4 regions of the Kitasatospora sp. NPDC022785 genome follow, and region 3 is predicted to be linked to each of the others. Evidence: riboswitches for the same ligand, from Rfam matches in the RefSeq annotation. Region 3 holds a riboswitch; each other region holds the start of a gene.
The links. A riboswitch is a leader RNA that binds a small molecule or an ion and turns the genes downstream of it on or off. The one in region 3 is predicted to bind cobalamin.

Region 1: it holds a riboswitch for cobalamin, as region 3 does, so the genes downstream of both, ACZ3YO_RS22980 (peptidase) here and ACZ3YO_RS04070 ((2Fe-2S) ferredoxin domain-containing protein) in region 3, are expected to answer to the same signal.
Region 2: it holds a riboswitch for cobalamin, as region 3 does, so the genes downstream of both, ACZ3YO_RS08935 (ribonucleoside-diphosphate reductase subunit alpha) here and ACZ3YO_RS04070 ((2Fe-2S) ferredoxin domain-containing protein) in region 3, are expected to answer to the same signal.
Region 4: it holds a riboswitch for cobalamin, as region 3 does, so the genes downstream of both, ACZ3YO_RS00475 (prenyltransferase/squalene oxidase repeat-containing protein) here and ACZ3YO_RS04070 ((2Fe-2S) ferredoxin domain-containing protein) in region 3, are expected to answer to the same signal.

What each region holds. Positions count from the first base shown of each region.
Region 1 covers NZ_JBVHHB010000015.1:91,673-93,863, forward strand. Annotated here, with positions in the region: gene metE (5-methyltetrahydropteroyltriglutamate--homocysteine S-methyltransferase) at 1-806, shown strand, start outside; cobalamin riboswitch at 1,118-1,237, shown strand; gene ACZ3YO_RS22980 (peptidase) at 1,334-2,191, shown strand, end outside.
Region 2 covers NZ_JBVHHB010000004.1:257,276-259,466, reverse strand. Annotated here, with positions in the region: gene ACZ3YO_RS08935 (ribonucleoside-diphosphate reductase subunit alpha) at 1-1,424, opposite strand, end outside; cobalamin riboswitch at 1,614-1,741, opposite strand; gene ACZ3YO_RS08930 (ArnT family glycosyltransferase) at 1,818-2,191, opposite strand, start outside.
Region 3 covers NZ_JBVHHB010000002.1:186,928-189,118, reverse strand. Annotated here, with positions in the region: gene ACZ3YO_RS04080 (CbtB domain-containing protein) at 1-179, opposite strand, end outside; gene ACZ3YO_RS04075 (histidine phosphatase family protein) at 498-1,061, shown strand; cobalamin riboswitch at 1,115-1,285, shown strand; gene ACZ3YO_RS04070 ((2Fe-2S) ferredoxin domain-containing protein) at 1,318-1,749, shown strand.
Region 4 covers NZ_JBVHHB010000001.1:106,817-109,007, reverse strand. Annotated here, with positions in the region: gene ACZ3YO_RS00480 (TetR family transcriptional regulator) at 238-900, shown strand; cobalamin riboswitch at 1,062-1,182, shown strand; gene ACZ3YO_RS00475 (prenyltransferase/squalene oxidase repeat-containing protein) at 1,271-2,191, shown strand, end outside.

The DNA of each region.
Region 1 (2,191 bases), on a different contig from region 3:
ACATGGTCCAGTACTTCGCCGAGCAGCTCACCGGCTACCTGGCCACCCGGCACGGCTGGGTGCAGTCCTACGGCACCCGGTACGTGCGCCCGCCGGTCCTCGCCGGGGACATCTCGCGACCGCACCCGATGACCGTCGACTGGTTCCGCTACGCCCAGGACCTGACGGACCGTCCGGTCAAGGGCATGCTGACCGGCCCGGTCACCATGCTCGCCTGGTCCTTCGTCCGCGACGACCAGCCGCTCGCCGAGACCGCCTTCCAGGTCGCCCTCGCCCTGCGCGACGAGGTCGCCGACCTGGAGGCCGCCGGCGCCGCGGTCGTCCAGGTCGACGAGCCGGCCCTGCGCGAGACCCTGCCGCTGCGGGCCGCCGACCGCCCGGCCTACCTGGACTGGGCCACCGTCGCCTTCCGGCTCGCCACCTCCGGGGTGCGCGCCGACACCCAGATCCACACCCACATGTGCTACGCCGAGTTCGGTGACATCCTCCGCGCCATCGACGAGTTGGACGCCGACGTGATCTCGCTGGAGGCGGCCCGCTCGCACATGCAGGTCGCCGGTGAGCTGGCGGGCGCCGGCTACCCGCGCGAGGTCGGCCCGGGTGTGTGGGACATCCACTCGCCGCGGGTGCCGAGCACCGACGAGGCCGTCTCACTGCTGTGGGCCGGGCTCGCGGCGATCCCGGCCGAGCGGCTCTGGGTCAACCCCGACTGCGGCCTGAAGACCCGCGGCTGGGCCGAGACCCGCGCCTCGCTGGAGAGCCTGGTGGGCGCCGCCCGCCGCCTGCGGGGCGAGCTGGCCGGCTGACGCTCCGCGCGGGGCCGGGGGTGGGACAGGGCCGGGCGCCCTGTCCCACCCGGCGGTCGGCCGGCGGCCGGTCCGCACGGGCCGCCGACCGGACGGCCTCAACCTGATTCGGGCGGTCCGAGATTCTGGTGGATCTCCGTCGTGACCGCGGAGAAGTCCGTGGTCGTGAAAGGCAGTCAGGGGACAGGGGGAGGCCGGGTGACCGGCTGCGTGATGTCGGTCGCACCGGTGACCCGGCCCGGGCCGGGGGATGCCGTGATGTGACCCACGATCCCTTGACCCGGTCTTCCGCGCCTCGCCATGATGGGCCGTCATGTTCTGACTCCGCCGCTGGGGGAAGTCCGGTCGAATTCCGGCGCTGACCCGCAACGGTAGGCCGCCGACGGCTGTCGGCGGCGAGCCCGAGTACCCGTCGGCGGAGGTGTGTCCCCTCCTCCCGTCGTGGTCTGCGGGCCGGAGCTCCGAGGGCTGCCCGGCGCTGTGCCGACGCTCTCCGGGCCCCTGCGTCCAGGCCCGGAAAGGCCCCCATGCCCGCGCTCCGCCGCACCCTCGGTCTGCTCGCGATACCCGCGCTCGCCCTCGCCACCGCGCTCCCGGCGGCCACCGCCGCGCACGCCGCACCCGCCGCCCCGGCGTCGTCCCCGACGATCCGGCCGGACGCCGCCGCGGCCGGCTGGCTGGCCCGCCAGCTCGTCGACGGGGACCACTTCGAGTCGGTGTTCAACGGGACGGCCTACCCCGACCAGGGGCTGACGATCGACGCCGTGCTCGCCTTCGCCGCCTCCCGCAGCTCCGACGAGGCGGCCGCGAAAGCCACCGCCTGGCTGGCGAAGCCCGAGATCCTGGCCGGCTACCTCGGCGACGGCACCACCGAGGCCTACGCGGGTGCGACCGCCAAGCTGCTGCTGGCCGCCGAGGTCCGCGGCGAGAACCCGACCGCCTTCGGCGGCGTCGACCTGCCGGCCCGGCTCCGCTCGCTCCAGAGCCCGAGCGGCCGCTTCTCCGACCGCTCGCAGTGGGGGGACTACAGCAACGCCTTCGGCCAGTCGCTCGCCGTGATCGCCCTCAAGCGCACGCCCGGCGGCGCCCCGGCCGGCGCCGTCGACTTCCTCGCCGGCAGCCAGTGCGCGGACGGCGGCTTCCCGGTCGCCTTCGGCCAGGCCACCTGCACCAGCGACGCCGACGCCACCGCGCTGGCCGTCCAGGCCCTGGCCGCGACCGGCCGCACCGCCAAGGCGAACGCGGGGCTCGGCTGGCTGACGGCCCACCAGAACACCGACGGCGGCTTCGCAACCGCCGGGGCGACCGTCTCCAACGCCAACACCACCGGCCTCGCCACGCAGGCGCTGCTCTCCGGCGGCCGCTTCGGCGCCGGCCTCAAAGGC
Region 2 (2,191 bases), on a different contig from region 3:
TCCCAGTCCATCGCGTTCAGCAGGTCGGCGGCGGTGGCGCCGGGGGCGACGTGGGCGCCGAGGTTGACCGAGCCGAGGTTGCAGACGGCGGTCTCGGAGTCGTCCGTGACCTCCAGGATCTCGGTGCAGAGGTTGGAGGAGTGCACGGTGCGGCCGGGCAGCGCGGTCTGGTTGGCGGCGCGGTTGGAGGCGTCCTTGAAGGTCATCCAGCCGTTGCCGGTCTGCGCCAGGGTGCGCATCATCCGGGCGTAGAGGGTCTGCGCGGGGATGGTGCGGACGGCCTTGCCGGCCAGCTCGGCCTTGCGGTACGCCTCGTCGAAGTCGGCGCCCCAGAGGTCGACCAGCTCGGGCACGTCGGCCGGGGAGAACAGCGACCAGTCCTCGTTGGCGTTGACCCGGCGCATGAACTCGTCCGGGATCCAGTGCGCCAGGTTGAGGTTGTGGGTGCGCCGCGCCTCCTCGCCAGTGTTGTCGCGAAGCTCCAGGAACTCCTCGATGTCCGCGTGCCAGGTCTCCAGGTAGACGCAGGCCGCGCCCTTGCGGCGGCCGCCCTGGTTGACGGCGGCGACCGAGGAGTCGAGGGTGCGCAGGAACGGGACGATGCCGTTGGACTTGCCGTTGGTGCCCCGGATCAGGCTGCCGCGCGAACGGATCCGCGAGTAGGAGAGGCCGATGCCGCCGGCGTGCTTGGAGAGACGGGCGATCTGCGCGTACCGGGAGTAGATCGAGTCCAGGTTGTCCAGCGGCGAGTCGAGCAGGTAGCAGCTCGACATCTGCGGGTGCCGGGTGCCGGAGTTGAAGAGGGTCGGCGAGGAGGTCAGGTACTCCAGCCGGCTCATCAGGCCGTACAGCTCCGCGACCTCGCGCACCGACTGCTCGTTGTCGCCGACCGCCAGGCCGCAGGCGACGCGGAGCAGGAAGTGCTGCGGGGTCTCGACGACCTTGCGGGTGATCGGGTGGCGCAGCAGGTAGCGGGACTGCACGGTGCGCAGGCCGAAGTACTCGAAGCGGTCGTCGCCCCGGGCGTCGATCAGTGCGTCGAGGGCGCTGGCGTGCTTGGCGACGAAGCCGGCGGTGACGTCGCCGATCAGGCCCTCGGCGTGGCCGACGGCGATCGAGGCGGAGAAGGAGACCGAGCCCTGGGAGACCGCCTCGTCGACGATCTCCAGCGCGAGCAGGCGGGCCGCCAGCTTCGAGTACTGGGGGTCCTCGGCGATCATCGACGCTGCGGCGTCCACGGCCAGCCCGCGCAGCTCGGCGAAGTCCGAGCCGGCGTGGCGGCCGCGCAGCGCGGCGGCGGCGACATGGCCGGGGTCCACCTGGGGAAGGTCGACGCTGCGGTCGGTCAGCAGCCGGAGCAGCGCACCGCCGGGGTCGGAGACCGTCGGGTCGACGGGGGCTGAGCTGGACCCCTGGGCGGGCAGGGTGACTGAGGCAGCGGTGGTCAAGGCGCTCTCTCCTGGCGGCGATCGGCGGCTGTTGATCGGGGGCACCGGGCCGTTGGGGCAGGGGAGCACGGCGCGACGGCCGGACGGCGTCGCGCGACGGTGTCATCCCCGGCCCGCCCGCGAGGCCCGGAAGTACTTCGTGTGCTGGAGGCCTCTGCGGGGAGGCCGGGCGGCACGCCGTCGGCAGGTACTCGGACTCGCGGGCTCTGGTCGGAGCCGCCCGCACACCGCTGCGGGGCAGTCCCGGATTCGCACCGGGTTCCCCTGCGTCGACAGCAGGGATGAGCATACATCTAGTGGCGGTCGAGTATCGCGGCACCATATGTAGTAGCCGGTGTGTCGCGGGGCGTGGCCCGGCGCCCCGGGCTCTCAGTGCAGGAGGAACACTCTGTACGTGCCGGAATCACCGGTCGGGGAGCTGAACTGTGCGATCAGTCGGTAGCGTCCGGCGGCCCTGACGGCCTCGGTGATGGCCCGGTCCGTGGCGGTGGGCGCGGTGCTGTCGAGGACGACCACGGTGAACCAGCCGTTGCGGACGGCGGTGACCGTGCCGTCGTCCCCGTGGTGCACCACGCCGGCCGGGTCCCGGTAGTCCGTCCCCTTGCGGGCCGAGACCCACTGCTCGGGCTTGCTGACGCTGCCCAGGTAGTACTCCGGCAGCCCGTCGACCTCGGTGAGGTAGCGGCCCTGCGGGGTGGCGTGCAGGCGCAGCACGCCGAGCAGCCGGCCGGAGTCGGGCCCGT
Region 3 (2,191 bases):
TGCACCCATTCGTGCACGTCCTCGCCGGAGATGAGGGAGGTGGCGCCCTGTTCGGCGCCGACGAAGTAGATCAGGGCCAGCATGATGATGCCGAAGAACACGGCCCAGGGCAGGATCGCCTTGACGGGCAGGGTCAGGGGGCCGGCGGGGATGGCTGCGGGGGCAGCGGTCTGTGCCATGGCAGGGACCTCCTCGGGAACTCGCGTCCCGCTAGATGGTGCATCGACGACGGCATCGGGTCTGACTCCCTGGCGCGAACCGCCCCGTGGGGGCGGCGCACGCCTGGCTTACAGTGGCGCGACCGTGCCGGATTCTCACCGGACTTCCGTCATACCGTCGTCATATCGAGCAGAAGGTATCGGCTAGCGGCGGTTGCGCCAAGAGCGTGCGGGCGGCGCGAATCCTCCGGTCCGTCCCGGAACGCGCGCCCCAGCGCCGGGTGCACGGACCGATCGGTCGATGCCGCAGGACAGTTGGGGAAGCAGAGGAGGAGCGGCGTGACAGTACGCGTGACATTGATCTCAGCGGCGATGAGCGAGGCGATGCGGCAGGCGCGCTTCGACGACGACGGCCCGCTCGACCCGGCGGGGCTGCGGCAGGCGCGGGAGGCCGCGGGCGGCATCCGGGTCGCCGGCCAGGTCCTTGTCTCCCCGTCGGCCCGGTGCCGGGAGACCGCCGAGGCCCTCGGCCTCCCGGCCTCGGCCCCGTCCGCTCCCGGAGGGCGCGACATGGGCCGCTGGCGCGGTCGGAGCCTTGGCGAGGTGGCCGCCACGGAGCCCGGGGCGGTGGCCCGGTGGCTGGCCGATCCGGACTTCGCCCCGGAGGGCGGGGAGAGCCTGCTCGATCTCCTCGCCAGGGTCGCCACCTGGCTCGACGGCCTTGCCCCGGAGGCGGGACGGGTCGTCGTGGTCACGGAACCGGACGTCGTCCGGGCCGCGGTCCACCACGCGCTCGGCGCTCCGGCCCCGGCGTTCTGGCGGCTCGACGTGGAGCCGCTCTCCGTCACGGACCTGAGCGGACGTGCCGGCCGGTGGAACGTGCGCTTCGGGCGCTCGGCGTGAGCGAGCCCGGGTTGACGTGTTCGTACGCGATGGGGCAGGGTCGCGCACGAGATGTATGCATCCGAGACCACGGTGCGCAGGAACCCGGTGCGATTCCGGGACGGTCCCGCCACTGTGACCGGGGAGCGACCCCTTTCAGGTGACGACCACGGCCTTGCGGCCGGAAGGTCGGGGCGAGCGTCGATCCGGGAGTCAGGACACTGACCCGTGGTTTCTCCGACGGTAGGGGCGCGGAACCCCACGAGGAGGTTGGGCGATGTCACCGGTCACGGCTGCCGTCGATGTCGTGGTCTGCCGGGGCTGCTGCTGTGGCACTGTCAGGAAGCGGCCCGGCACCGATCACGAGGGTCAACTGGCCTCGCTCGCCGAGGCGGTGGCCGCCCTCCCGGCCGCGCGCCTGGTCGTCACGGACTGTCTGGGTCCCTGTGAGCAGGCCAACGTCGTGGTGGTCCGCCCCCGTGGGCGGCTCCAGGACGGTCGGCGTGCCCGGCCCGTCTGGTTCGGCAACGTGACCGACGCCACCGGAACGGCCGAGCTCTGCGCGTGGATAGGGGAGATCGGCCGTACCGCCGGGCAGGTGTCGCCGGAGGGCCCGCTGCCCCCGCTGCTGGACTCCCTGCGCATTCCCGCGCCCGGGCCCGAGCATGTCAGGGACACGACACGACGAGCCGGCCCGTCGAAGGCCTGACCGCTGAGGCCAGCCCGTCGAAGGCCTGACCGTCGAGGTCGACGCCGAGGTCGACGCCGAGGTCGACGCCGAGGCCGGGGCAAGGCCGGGTGGGGCGGGATCGCGGTGGCGCGGCCCCGTCGGAGGGTGGTCGTTCGGGTGTTTCTGTGTCTTCGAGATCAGCCTGGGTGGAGAGCCAGTAGCTGGCTCATCATTTCAGTTTATTAGTTGCTCCCCTGCTGTCGGGGTCTCCGCATCGCCCTCTACCTGGGCGTTCTCCAGCGGACGGTGACGATGGGTCAGGTCTAGAGTCCCGGATCTATTGACACGATCACCACGCCGTCATCACTCTTGGTCCATCGCCGAGCTGACATGGATAGCTCCAAGTGAGCCATTCATCTCAGCTGATGGCGTTGTTGATTGACCGATCATCGAAGGAGGTGTGTGCCATGAAGAAGATCGT
Region 4 (2,191 bases), on a different contig from region 3:
GTTTCAGTGTGAGGTGGAGTTCGCCACTGACCATGTGAACAATGAGAGACCTCGAAGATACCGGCCCGTAGCTTCTCGTCAGGAGCCAGGGCTGGTGATTCACGCCACGCCGGATCACCCGCCCGACCTGCCGGACCAGCTCCGCCGGACCGGCCGGACGGACCTGCTCCGGAACCGTTCCGGACATGCTCCGGCACTTCAGGAGCACCCCGCCACTCTCGCGCACCGGGAGCACCCTTGCCGTCGCCCGCCGCACCACACCCTGCGCCGCCCGCCGCGGCGCACCCCGCGCCGCGCTCCGCACCGACCCCCGCACCGCACCCCGACGGCCCGCCGCTGACCGCCCGGCAGGCCGAACGGCGGCGGCGGATCCTGCGCTCCGCGACCGCGCTGGCGGCCCGCGGCGGGTACGACGCGGTGCAGATGCGGGAGGTCGCGGAGGGCGGGCAGGTCGCGCTCGGCACCCTGTACCGGTACTTCCCGTCGAAGGTACATCTGCTGGTCGCGGTCATGCTGGAGCAGTTGCAGAGCCTCCAGGAGCACGTCCGGCGGCACCCTCCGGCCGAGCTCGAACCGGCCCCGCGGGTCGCCGAGACACTCACCCGCGCGTTCCACGCGCTCCAGCGCGAACCACTGCTGGCGGAGGCGATGGTCCGGGCGCTCTCCTTCGCGGACCGCTCGGTCAGCACCGAGGTGGACCTCGTGAGCACCGCCACCGGACAGCTGATCCTGGACGCGATCGGCCAGTCCGGTCCGCCCACCGAGAGCCAGCGTGCCGCCGTCCGGGTGATCGAGCACACCTGGCACTCGGCGCTGGTGTCCTGGCTCTCCGGCCGCTCCTCGATCGCCGAGGTCCGCGCCGACCTGCACACCGCCGCCCGGCTGCTCACCCTGCCGTGACGCCGGTCGGCCGCCTGCCGGCCGCCGGCTCACCGCTGCCGTGCGGCCGTTCGCCGGTGCTCGCCCCGATCGGTGGCGGTGCCCGCCGCCCAAGTGGAACCTGTTCTCGCCCGGGCCGGTTCGGCAGCCCCCGCGCGGCCGCTAGAGTCGAGCCGCAGGACAATTCCATCCCGCTTCTCCTCCGGGGAAAGCCGGTGCGAATCCGGCACTGACCCCGCAACCGTGAGCCCGGCGCTGGACGGCCGGGCGAGTCGGAATGCCCGGGGAGGGGCGAGCGGCCACACCGGGCACACCCGCGCCCGGCACCCGTCGAGGTCTACGGATCGGCCCACCCGGGCCACCACCGCTCACCGAAAGGCTCACCTCCACCATGCTCACCGCCGCCCGCCTGGGCGCCGCCGCCCTGACCGCCACGCTGCTCACCGGCGCCGCCGCCGTGCCGGCCCTCGCCGACAGCCCCTCACCCAGCGCCGCGGCCGTCCCCGAGGGCCTGTACGGCAAGGGCGACCCGACGTTCGACGGGGTGTGGCGGCAGTCGCTCGCCCTCACCGCACTGGCGGGCGCCAAGGTGACGCCCGCCGACTCCGCCGTCTCCTGGCTCACCGGCCAGCAGTGCGCGGACGGCGGCTGGCAGTCCTTCCGTGCGGACACCACGGCCGCCTGCGCCGCCGCGACCGGGGACAGCAACGCGACCGCCGTCGCCGTCCAGGCGCTGGTCGCACTCGGCGGGCACCAGGACGCCGTCGACAAGGGCGTCCAGTGGCTCAAGGCCAACCAGAACGCGGACGGCAGCTGGGCCTACAACCCCGGCAGCCCCGGCGACGCCGACTCCACCGGCCTCGCCGTCAACGCCCTGCTCGCCGCCAAGGTGGACCCGGCCGGCGTCGCCAAGGCCGGCAAGAGCGCCTTCGACGGGCTGGCGCTCTTCCAGCTCGGCTGCGCCGCCCCCGCCGACCAGCGCGGCGCCTTCGCCTACCAGCCCAAGCCGGACGGTGCGCTCGAACCGAACGCCCTCGCCACCGGCCAGGCCTCGCTGGCCGCCGTCGGCGGGAAGCTGCCGGTCACCAACACCAACCGGACCGACGCCGCGCCCAAGGCGCTCACCTGCGCGGACGGCTCCACCGGCGCGGCCGGCTCGGCGCCGACGGCCGTGCCGCGCGCCGACTCCGGCGAGGCCGCGGGCGCCTACCTCACCGCTCAGCTCGCCGCCGGCGGGCAGCACCTCACCCTCACCACCCCCGGCGCCGCCCCGACCCCCGACTACACCGCCACCGCCTGGGCCGCGCTCGGC